DNA from 3 places in the Luteibacter sp. P1_D3 genome. Region 2 is predicted to be linked to each of the others. Evidence: riboswitches for the same ligand, from Rfam matches in the RefSeq annotation. Region 2 holds a riboswitch; each other region holds the start of a gene.
What was found. Region 2 has a riboswitch for cobalamin ahead of AC1DYM_RS06290 (ribonucleoside-diphosphate reductase subunit alpha). Riboswitches for the same ligand answer to the same signal wherever they lie in the genome.
Positions count from the first base shown of each region.

Region 1 (3,273 bases), on a different contig from region 2:
ACTTTATGACGTCAGAGCGTCGGCGTCGCGTGTGCCTTTAGTCGGGGCCCTGCCGGAAGGCAGGGGTGTTGCGTTCATTTGTATCGATGCAAATCTCTAGGGAATCGCCGATAAATCGGCTCCCACAAAAGCATGCCACCTGCACGAGGTCGGCCGTTCTCCTGTGGGAGCCGCTTCAGCGGCGATGGGTATTACCTCAACGCGCCGGCGAATACCGCACGGTCAGGTAATACGTCCGCCCCAGCTGGTTGTAGTACGCCGCCGTCTCATAGTGGCGATCGAACGCGTTGGCCAGGCGACCCTGCACGCTCCAGTCGCTGTCCACGTGCCAGGTCGCGCGCACGTCGGCGGTGGTGTAACCGCCCAGGCGGGTGGTGTTGGCCGCGTCGTCGTAGCTGTAGCCCGCCGAATAGACCGAGCCACCGAGGGTGAAGGCGCCGAGGTCGCGGTCGACATCGAGTCGGGCCGTGCGCTTCGGACGACGGGCGAGCAGGTTGTTGTACTCGTCGCCGCTGTCGCGGTCCTTCGGCTGCTGCAGGGTGCCGTAGGCACGCAGGTGCCAGCCGTCCACGTCCGCGCCCAGCTGTCCTTCCAGCCCGCGGATGCGCGCCTTGCTGACATTGATCGGCAGGAAGTTCGCGTCGAAACCGATCAGGTCGTCCACGCGGGTCTGGTAGGCATTGACCGCCCAGTTCCAGACGCCCGGACGGGCCGACAGGCCGATTTCGGCGGTGCGCGACTTCTCCGGGCTCAGGTTCACCGGCGCGCCGTACGGGTAGTACTCGTCGTTGAAGGTCGGCGCGTGGAACGCGGTGCCGTAGGAGGCGGTGACCTTCATGCCGTTGTCGAAACGGAAACCGTACGCCGCCTGGCCGGTGGTGTGGTTGCCGAACTGATTGTTGTGGTCGTGACGCGCCGAAAGCTGGATCTCGTTGGCACCGAAGATGCCCTGGTAAAGCGCGAACACGCCCGTGTTCTCACGCGTGTCCTTGAGGTAATCCGTGTCGCTCTTCAGCTTTTCCTGCTGGTAGTCGACACCGATGCTCAGGGTCTGGCCCGGGGCCAGGGTGACATCATTCTGCCAGGAGGCTTGGTTGCGCTTGGAGTACAGGTAGCCCACGCGGGCCTTGTCCACGCCGTAGTTCACGAAGTCCAGGGTCTTGTCGGCGCCGTTGAGGTAGTTGTCGGCGCGGTCCTGGTTCTGGCCCAGGCTGATCGACATGCGCCAGTTTTCCAGGGCGTTGAAGGCGAGCTTGGTGCCAGCGACCTGCTGGGTGCGGCGGGTCAGGTTCTGGAAGTCGCCGTCGTATTCGATGTCGCCCTTGCTACGCAGCCAGCTGCCGGTGAGCTCGGTACCGTCATCCCAGCGATAGCCGCCGGAAAGCGCGCCGTTGTAGGTGCGATAGGCGTCGTGGTCGGGCTCGTTGGTGAAGCAGCCCTTGAACACATCGCCCGCGCCAACGCGGCAGGCATTGATGCCCGAGGTGTACTGACCGCCGAGGCTGGCGTTGTACCAGCTGTGCTGGGTGCCACCGGAGAGGCCGAACTGGCCGTCGGTGTAGCCGTGGCTGCCACCGGTGACCGAGAGCGACGGGGTCGGCGCTTCGCCGGCCTGGCCGTGGCGGGTGAAGATCTGGATGACGCCACCGATGGCGTCGGAGCCATACAGGCTGGACTGCGGGCCACGGACGATCTCGATGTGATCGATCTGGTCGACAGGCAGCTGCTCGTAGGCCGGGATGCCGGCGCCGACCGTGCCGACGCGCACGCCGTCCAGCAGGACCAGGGTGTGCGAGGAATTGGTGCCGCGCATGAACAGCGAGGTCTGCTGGCCGATACCGCCCGAGTTGGCGATGACCACGCCCGGCAGGCCGGTGAGCAGGTCCTGCACGCTGACCGGCTGCAGGCGCTCGATGTCCTCGCGGGTGATCAGCGTGACCGGGGCGAGCACTTCATCCAGCGGCGTCGCTGCGCGGTTGGCGGTAACCACCACCGGGTCGAGCCGGTCAGCGGGAGCGTCGGCCGCGTGGGCGGCGGCGATGGACGACAGCAGGGCCATCGCGAGCAGAGTCTTCTTCATGGAGCCGTTTCCTTAATGCATCGCTAGAGGCGACGCGGAGGACAAACGGCGAACGGCATGCGGGCACGGATCGACCCGGAACGCTGTCCGGATTCGCCCTCCGCGAATCGCCCAACAGAAAACGCCCCGCGATAGTCGCGAGGCGAATGCATCGGGCCGGTCTCCGGACTTGCGTCAGCCACCTGCCGTGGCGGGACCCGGCGCCTTCCCGCTTGCGCAGTGGCGTTTGGCCGGTTCCCGTAAAGACCTTCAGGCCTTCCTGTCGCTTACCGTTGCGGGGGCAGTGCCGGAATAGTCGCGAGGCGACGCACCGGCTTCCCGTTTCATCCCTTCCAGCGACCGCCGGTCGGGACACCCGAACGGCGCCACTCTAGCGGGCCGTCGGGTTCATGTCACGCGGATTTAACAACTGAGCCGGCGTCAGCCGACGACGCGCACGCCGCCGATCCAGGTCTCGACGACCTCGTGGTTGTCATCCATAACGACCAGGTCGGCGCGATAACCGGCGGCGATGTGGCCGTGGGTGGCGCCGAGGCCGAGGAAGGCGGCCGGGTAGGTCGAAGCCATGCGGGCGGCCTCGTCATACGGCACGCCGACCATGTTGATGGTGTTGCGCACGGCGGTGGCCATGTCGAGCGCCGAACCAGCCAGCGTGCCATCGGCGGTCTGGCAGACGCCGTCCTTCACCGTAATCGTTTCGCCCTTGAGCACGAAGGTGGGATCGTCCGAGCCGACCGGTGGCATGGCGTCGGTCACCAGCATCATCTTCTCGCGCGCCTTCGCCGCGATGGCGACGCGCAGGGACGCCGGGTGCACGTGGTGGCCGTCAACGATCAGGCCGCACCAGCTGGCCGGGTCCTCGAGTGCCGCGCCGACCACCCCGGGCTCGCGGCTGGTGAACGGTGTCATCGCGTTAAACAAGTGCGTAAAGCCGCGAATGCCGGTGGCCAGTGCGTTGCGGGTGGTGTCGTAGTCCGCCGCGGTATGCCCGGCGGCAACGATGACGCCGTTGGCGACCAGCTCCTGCAGGACGGCAGCGCTGGCGCGTTCCGGTGCAAGGGTGAGCAGGGTCACGCCGCCGTGGCGGCGCGCGACCATCGCCACATCGCTCGCATCGGCGATGCGGAACTTGGCCGGATCGTGCACGCCCTTGCGCTCGGGTGCGATGAACGGACCTTCGAGATGGATGCCGA
Region 1 covers NZ_JBFUAT010000008.1:68,045-71,317, forward strand. The annotation lists gene AC1DYM_RS07545 (TonB-dependent receptor domain-containing protein) at 197-2,080, opposite strand; cobalamin riboswitch at 2,218-2,454, opposite strand; gene nagA (N-acetylglucosamine-6-phosphate deacetylase) at 2,501-3,273, opposite strand, start outside.
Region 1: linked by a shared signal. The riboswitch ahead of AC1DYM_RS07545 (TonB-dependent receptor domain-containing protein) and the one ahead of AC1DYM_RS06290 (ribonucleoside-diphosphate reductase subunit alpha) in region 2 are both predicted to bind cobalamin.

Region 2 (3,273 bases):
TCACTTCGAGGATCTCGGTGCACAGGTTCGACAGGTGGATCACGTTCTGCGGCAGCGCGGTCTGGTTGCTGGTCGCGTTGGAGCGATCCTTGAAGGTCATCCAGCCATTGCCGGTCTGGGCCAGCGAACGCAGCATGCGGGCATAGAGCTCGCGGGCCTTGATCGACTTCGCGGCGAGGCCTTCGGCTTCCGCCTTTTCATAGGCGGCGTCGAAGGTCGGGCCCCAGGTGTCGACGAAGTGCGGAACGATCTTCGGATCGAACAGCGACCAGTCACCGTCGATCTCCACGCGACGCATGAAGAGGTCGGGAACCCAGTTGGCCAGATTCAGGTTGTGCGTGCGGCGCGCGTCGTCACCGGTGTTCTCGCGCAGCTCGAGGAATTCCTCGATGTCGGCGTGCCAGGATTCCAGGTACACGCAGGCCGCGCCCTTGCGCTTGCCACCCTGGTTCACCGCGGCCACGGACGCGTCGAGCGTCTTCAGCCAGGGCACGAGGCCGTTGGAGTGGCCGTTGGTGCCCTTGATCAGCGAACCGCGCGAACGGATGCGCGAGTAGGCCAGGCCGATACCGCCGGCGAACTTCGACAGCTGGGCCACGTCGCCGTACTTGGCGTAGATGGATTCCAGCGCATCCTGCGGCGAGTCGAGCAGGAAGCACGATGACAGCTGCTCGTGCGCCGTGCCGGCGTTGAACAGGGTCGGCGAGCTGGCCAGGTACTCGAGCGACGACAGCATGCGATACAGCTCGAGCGTCTCGGCGACATCGTTGCCGCCAAGCGCGCAGGCGATGCGCATGAAGAAGTACTGCGGCGTTTCGATCACGAAGCGCTTGGTCGGGTGGCGCAGCAGGTAACGGTCGTACACCGTGCGCAAGCCGAAATACTCGAAGCGGCGCGAACCGGTGGTGTCGATCGCATCGTTGAGCTTGCGCGCATTGATCAGGACGAAATCACGCAGGCGCTCGTTGAGGATGCCCAGGTCGAAGCCGGTGGAGATCGACTGCGAGAACGACTGGATGTCCTGGCCCGACACTTCCTTGTCGACGAAGGCCGAGAGCAGGCGCGCGGCCAGCTGGCCGTACTCCGGCTCTTCGGCGGTGAGGGCCGCCGAGGTGCGGATCGACAGCTGGTCGAGTTCCTGGGTGGTGGCGCCGTCGTACAGGCCGCCGATCGTCTTCAGCGCCACGCGCATCGGGTCGACCGCGAACAGGCCATCGGCGCTGCGCGTCACCGCGCGCACGATCTTGTTCACGTCGACCACTTCGTGGCCGCCATTGCGCTTGGTCACGCGCATCTGGCCGGGGTTGTGCGGCGGGGTCAGCGCGAAGGCCGGCGGCGCGTCGTTGTTCTTGTAGCCGGCGGCCAGCGCCTTGTCCGTTGCTGCAGGGGAGGTGGCGGCCGTATCGGCCGTCTCGGTGCGCTCGCGCGCTGCGGAATCCATCGTCGTCATTGTGTTGGCAGCCCCATGGCCTTGGTCAAACCCCGTTCCCGAGGAACCGGCTCGATGCGATGGCGGTGAAACGCGGGAATCGTCGAGGACGGAGCGCCGCGAAGGGCTCCGGTCCGCGACGTGCTTCCCCGCGGAAGCCGTCACTGCTATCGAGGCCGCTCGGGCTCCGATTGCTGGCAGGTCTTCGGACTTGTGGACGTGGGCCTCTCGGCCCGCCTACCCGTCGCTTCCCAGTCCCCGGAGGACCAGTGCATAGAACGGGATCGTTTCCACTTACCGCTGCGGGGCAGTTCCGGATTCACACCGGTATTCCCTATTAAGTCCGACGGGCAGTCGCGCCTCTCCGGACACCAACGGGACACACGATATAGCTGGCCGGGGGGTGCGTCAACACAAGATGTAGGGTGTTTGCCCTAGGTGCTTGATCGGCTTGGGAGTCGCCTTTGTCAAGCGGTTTTCGTGCCCTGGGGGATGAGGGTTTTGTGAAGACCGTCTACACAAAGGGAACCACCACGAACCGATAAAATCGCCGCCCATCTCCAACCCACGATTGCATTACCGATGCCCTCATCGTTCGCATTGCAGGACCAGACCCTCCTTTCCCATGCGCTCGATGGCCTGCCATTCGGCTTTGCGGCCCTGTCCGCGACGGGGGACCTGCTCTACGGCAACGCCTGGGTCACGGCGCGCCTGCGCGAACACGAGCCAACGGGGTTCCTGGCCTTGTGGGACGAGGAGAGCCGGCGCCGCCTTCTCGCGGCCCTGCCGCTGGTCGTGCCGGGCAACGGCGTGCGCGAACTGGCCCTGGGCACCGCCGATGGCGTCCCTGTGCGCGTGTCGCTGGAAGCACGCCCCGGTGTATCCGCGAGCGTGGTGGTGACGATCCGTCCGGCACACGATGGTGCGAACGGCGCCAGCGCGGCTGACGATCGCCGGCTCGCCCTGATCGAGATAGGGAACCTGCTGCGCGACCTGGAAGATCCGGCCGAGATCGCCTATCGCGTCGCCGAGGTGCTGGGTCGCACCCTGAAGGTCAGTCGCGCCGGCTACGGCACGATCGATCCGGTCGCGGAGACGATCACCGTGGAGCGCGACTGGAACGCGCCGGGGATCACCACGCTCGCCGGCGTGCTGCGCTTTCGCGACTACGGCACGTATATCGAGGAGCTCAAGCGCGGCGTAACCGTCGTCATCACCGACGCCCGGACCGACCCGCGCACCGCGGTCACGGRCGATGCGCTGGACGGCATCAGTGCCCTGTCCTTCATCAATATGCCGGTGACCGAGCGGGGCGGCTTCGTCGCGCTGCTTTATCTCAACGATGAACACCCCCGTGAATGGCTGCAGGAAGAGATCAGCTTCGTCAGCGAGGTGGCCAGCCGCACGCGGGTGGCCGTGGAACGGCGCCGCGCCGAGCACGAGTTGCGGCTGCTCGCCAAGGACCTGGAGCGCCAGGTCGTCGAGCGCACCTACGAGCGCGACCGGGTCTGGACCCTGTCCAGCGATATCCTGGTCGTCGCCGACACCGACACGCGCCTGCTGTCGGTCAATCCGGCGTGGACCGCCATCCTGGGCTGGAGCGAGCGCGACACGGTCGGCCGCTCCTACCTCGACTTCGTCCATCCGGACGACATTTTCCGTACCCAGGACGAGACCGGCCATCTTGCCGACGGTGAGACCACGCTCCGCTTCGAGAACCGCTATCGCACCGCCGACGGCGGCCTGCGCACGCTTTCCTGGCGCGCTGTGCCGAGCGAGGGCCTGATTTTCGCCGTGGCGCGCGATGTCTCGTCCGAGCGCGAGCGCGAGGCGGCGCTGGAGAT
Region 2 covers NZ_JBFUAT010000006.1:99,443-102,715, forward strand. The annotation lists gene AC1DYM_RS06290 (ribonucleoside-diphosphate reductase subunit alpha) at 1-1,441, opposite strand, end outside; cobalamin riboswitch at 1,609-1,820, opposite strand; gene AC1DYM_RS06295 (hybrid sensor histidine kinase/response regulator) at 2,012-3,273, shown strand, end outside.

Region 3 (3,273 bases), on a different contig from region 2:
GGTCGGCCATTTCGGCTTCGGTCGGGACGCGTGGCGAGTGGATATCGTAGACGCCGGGGCCGATGCCGTTCGGGTACTGAAACCGGGTGAAGGCGTCCAGGAGCTCCATGCGCGAGCGGCTGGTCTCGATCGAGATGACGTCCGCGTCCATCGCGGCGACCGCCTCGATGATGTCGTTGAACTCCGAGTAGCACATGTGGGTGTGCACCTGGGTCGCATCGCTGACGCCGCCGGCCGTGATGCGGAAGGCATCGACCGCCCAGGCGAGGTACGCGTCCCAGTCGGCGCGACGCAGCGGCAGGCCTTCGCGCAGCGCCGGTTCGTCGATCTGGACGATGCCGATGCCAGCCTTCTCCAGATCGTGCACTTCGTCTCGCAGCGCCAGGGCGATCTGTCGGCACACATCGGCGCGGGGGAGGTCGTCGCGTACGAAGGACCACTGCAGCATCGTCACCGGTCCGGTGAGCATGCCCTTCATGGGCTTATCGGTGAGCGACTGGGCGTACGCTGACCACGCGACCGTCATCGGTGCGGGACGCGCGACATCGCCATAGATGATCGGCGGCTTGACACAACGGGAGCCGTAGCTCTGCACCCAGCCGAGCGAGGTGAAGACGTAGCCGTCCAGCTGCTCGCCGAAGTACTCGACCATGTCGTTGCGCTCGGGTTCGCCATGCACCAGTACATCGATGCCGGCCTCTTCCTGGAAGCGCACGACACGGCGCACTTCGTCACGAAGAATGGCCGCATACGCGTCGTCGTCCAGCTTGCCCGAGCGATGCGCGGCGCGCGCGATGCGCAGGTCGTTGGTCTGCGGGAACGACCCGATGGTCGTCGTCGGCAGATCGGGCAGGCCGAAACGCTCGCGCTGCACGTCGGCGCGGAACGAAAAGGCCGAACGACGCTGGCCGAACTGCGGCGTCAGCTGACGTACGCGGGCGCGGACGTCGGCACGCACGACGTCGCCGGAGGTCTGGCGGCTGGCGACGATCTCGTGCTGCCGGGCCAGGGTCTTCCGTGCCGCGTCATCACCGGCGACGGCGTCGGCATAGCGACGCAGTTCGGCGATCTTCTGCCGGGCGAACGACAACCATCCGGCCAGGTGCGCGGGGAGGTGTTTTTCTTCGGAGACGTCGATCGGCACGTGCAGCAGGGAACACGAGGTCGACAGCCAGAGGCGGTCGTCGCCGAGGCGCGCGAGCAGGCGGTCCACGCGGGGGAGGATGGTCGACGGGTCGCTCAGCCAGATGTTGCGGCCATCGAGCACGCCGGCGGAAAGCACGCGGTCGGCGGGCAAGGCATCGAGTACGGCGTCCAGCTGGTCGGGCGCGCGAGCGAGGTCCACGTGCAGGCCGGCTACCGGTAGCGACGTGGCGAGCTCGAGATTCGCACCGAGTTCGCCGAAGTAAGTGGCGAGCAGGATGCGTACGCGACCGTGTGCGGCCACCGCGGCATAGGTACGCCGGAACGCTTCGCGCCACGGCGCATCCAGATCGAGCACGAGGGTCGGCTCGTCCACCTGCACCCAGTCGGCACCCGCGTAGGCGAGGGCGTCGATGACACCGAGCCAGGCAGGCAGCAACGAGTCGAGCAAGGCCAGCGGGTCGCTGCCGTCGACGGTCTTGGACAAGCGCAGGAAGCTCACCGGCCCGAGCAGGACAGGGCGTGCCACGTGATCCGCCGCGAGGGCCTCACGGTATTCGGCGACGACCTTGTCCGGGCGCGCGGCGAAGCGCTGACCCGCCTCGAGTTCCGGCACGATGTAGTGGTAGTTGGTGTCGAACCACTTGGTCATTTCGAGGGCATGCAGGTCGACATCGCCGTCCTGGTGGCCACGGGCCATGGCGAAGTAGCCCGCGAGCGGGTTACGGGATGCGAGTGCGCGGTAGCGCGGCGGGATCGCGTCGACCAGCACGGCCGCATCGAGCACATGGTCGTAGAGGGAAAAGTCGTTCACCGGGACGCTGTCGGCACCGGCGTCGCGGGCAAGCTTCCAGTGGCGCTGGCGCAGGTCGCGCGCGACGGCGAGCAGTTCGTCGGCGCTGCTGTCTCCTTTCCAGTGGCTCTCGAGAGCGCGCTTGAGTTCGCGGCGCCGGCCGATGCGGGGGAAGCCCGGATACGTTACGTGTGGCATGGATGATTCCTCTTCGTGGCAAAGAGGAGGGAAGGGCGGCTGGGCGCCGACGCCTACGCACCTGCCACGCGGGGCACGGCAGGTGAGGGGACGTCATGCGGGCTAGCCGTCGACCTTCGCCCCCGCGGGCGAACCGGATGCCGCCCTTGCGGGACGGCGATCCAGGTCGGACGGAGCGTTCGCGCCCATGACGGCGCGTTCGTTCCGGTCGGCGGCAGGTCTTCGGGCTCGTGGATGTGGCACCGTGCCGGTGCCGCCTTGCCCGTCGCTTCCCGGATCGTTACCGATCCAGTGCCTGTGACGGGCTCGTCTCCACATACCGCTGCGGGGCAGCGCCGGATTCCCACCGGCTTCCCTCTTAGCTTTATCTTTCTATTCGAATAAAGAGATAAAGACCGCTGACGGGCGGAAAATTAGCCGTATGGACGCCCAAAGTCAATCGGCGGCGATGCATCGCCTCGACATCCCGACGGCGACCATGAGCCGACATCCCCCTGGAGCGCCGCATGACCGGAAGACATATCGTGATGGCGACGGTGGGGTCGCAGGGCGATCTCTTTCCCTTCCTCGCCGTCGGTCGGGAGCTGCGTCATCGCGGCTACCGCGTGACGATTGGTGCCCACGGCATCCATCGTGACGCCGTCGCTGCGGCCGGGCTGGACTACGTGCTTGCCAGCGGGATCGCCGAGCCCGAGGACAAAGCGGCCTTCGCCGCGCGCGCCTTTCATCCCTGGCGCGGTCCGCGCTTCGTGGTGCGCGACCTTGCCGCGGCCGATGTGGCGAGCAGTTACGAGGCGCTCGCGCCCGTTTGTGCCGACGCGGATGCGATCGTGACCTCGACCCTGGCCTTCGCGGGGCAGATCCTCGGTGAGACCCGGCGGATCGCCTGGTTATCGGCCGCGCTGTCGCCTGCCGTCTTTCTCTCGGCCTTCGATCCCCCCGCCACGGGCATCGACTGGCTCGATCGCTTCCTGCGTACGTCACCCCGGCGAGGCGCATGGGTGCGGCGCCTCGGCGAGACGGTGACCTCGCCCTGGACGAAGGCGGTACGACACTTCCGGCAATCGCTCGGGCTGGCCCCGGTGTCGGTCTGGGGCGATCCCTTTCATCGCGGACAGCACGCGCGCGATGGCGTCCTC
Region 3 covers NZ_JBFUAT010000002.1:195,525-198,797, reverse strand. The annotation lists gene metE (5-methyltetrahydropteroyltriglutamate--homocysteine S-methyltransferase) at 1-2,134, opposite strand, end outside; cobalamin riboswitch at 2,331-2,549, opposite strand; gene AC1DYM_RS02935 (glycosyltransferase) at 2,641-3,273, shown strand, end outside.
Region 3: linked by a shared signal. The riboswitch ahead of metE (5-methyltetrahydropteroyltriglutamate--homocysteine S-methyltransferase) and the one ahead of AC1DYM_RS06290 (ribonucleoside-diphosphate reductase subunit alpha) in region 2 are both predicted to bind cobalamin.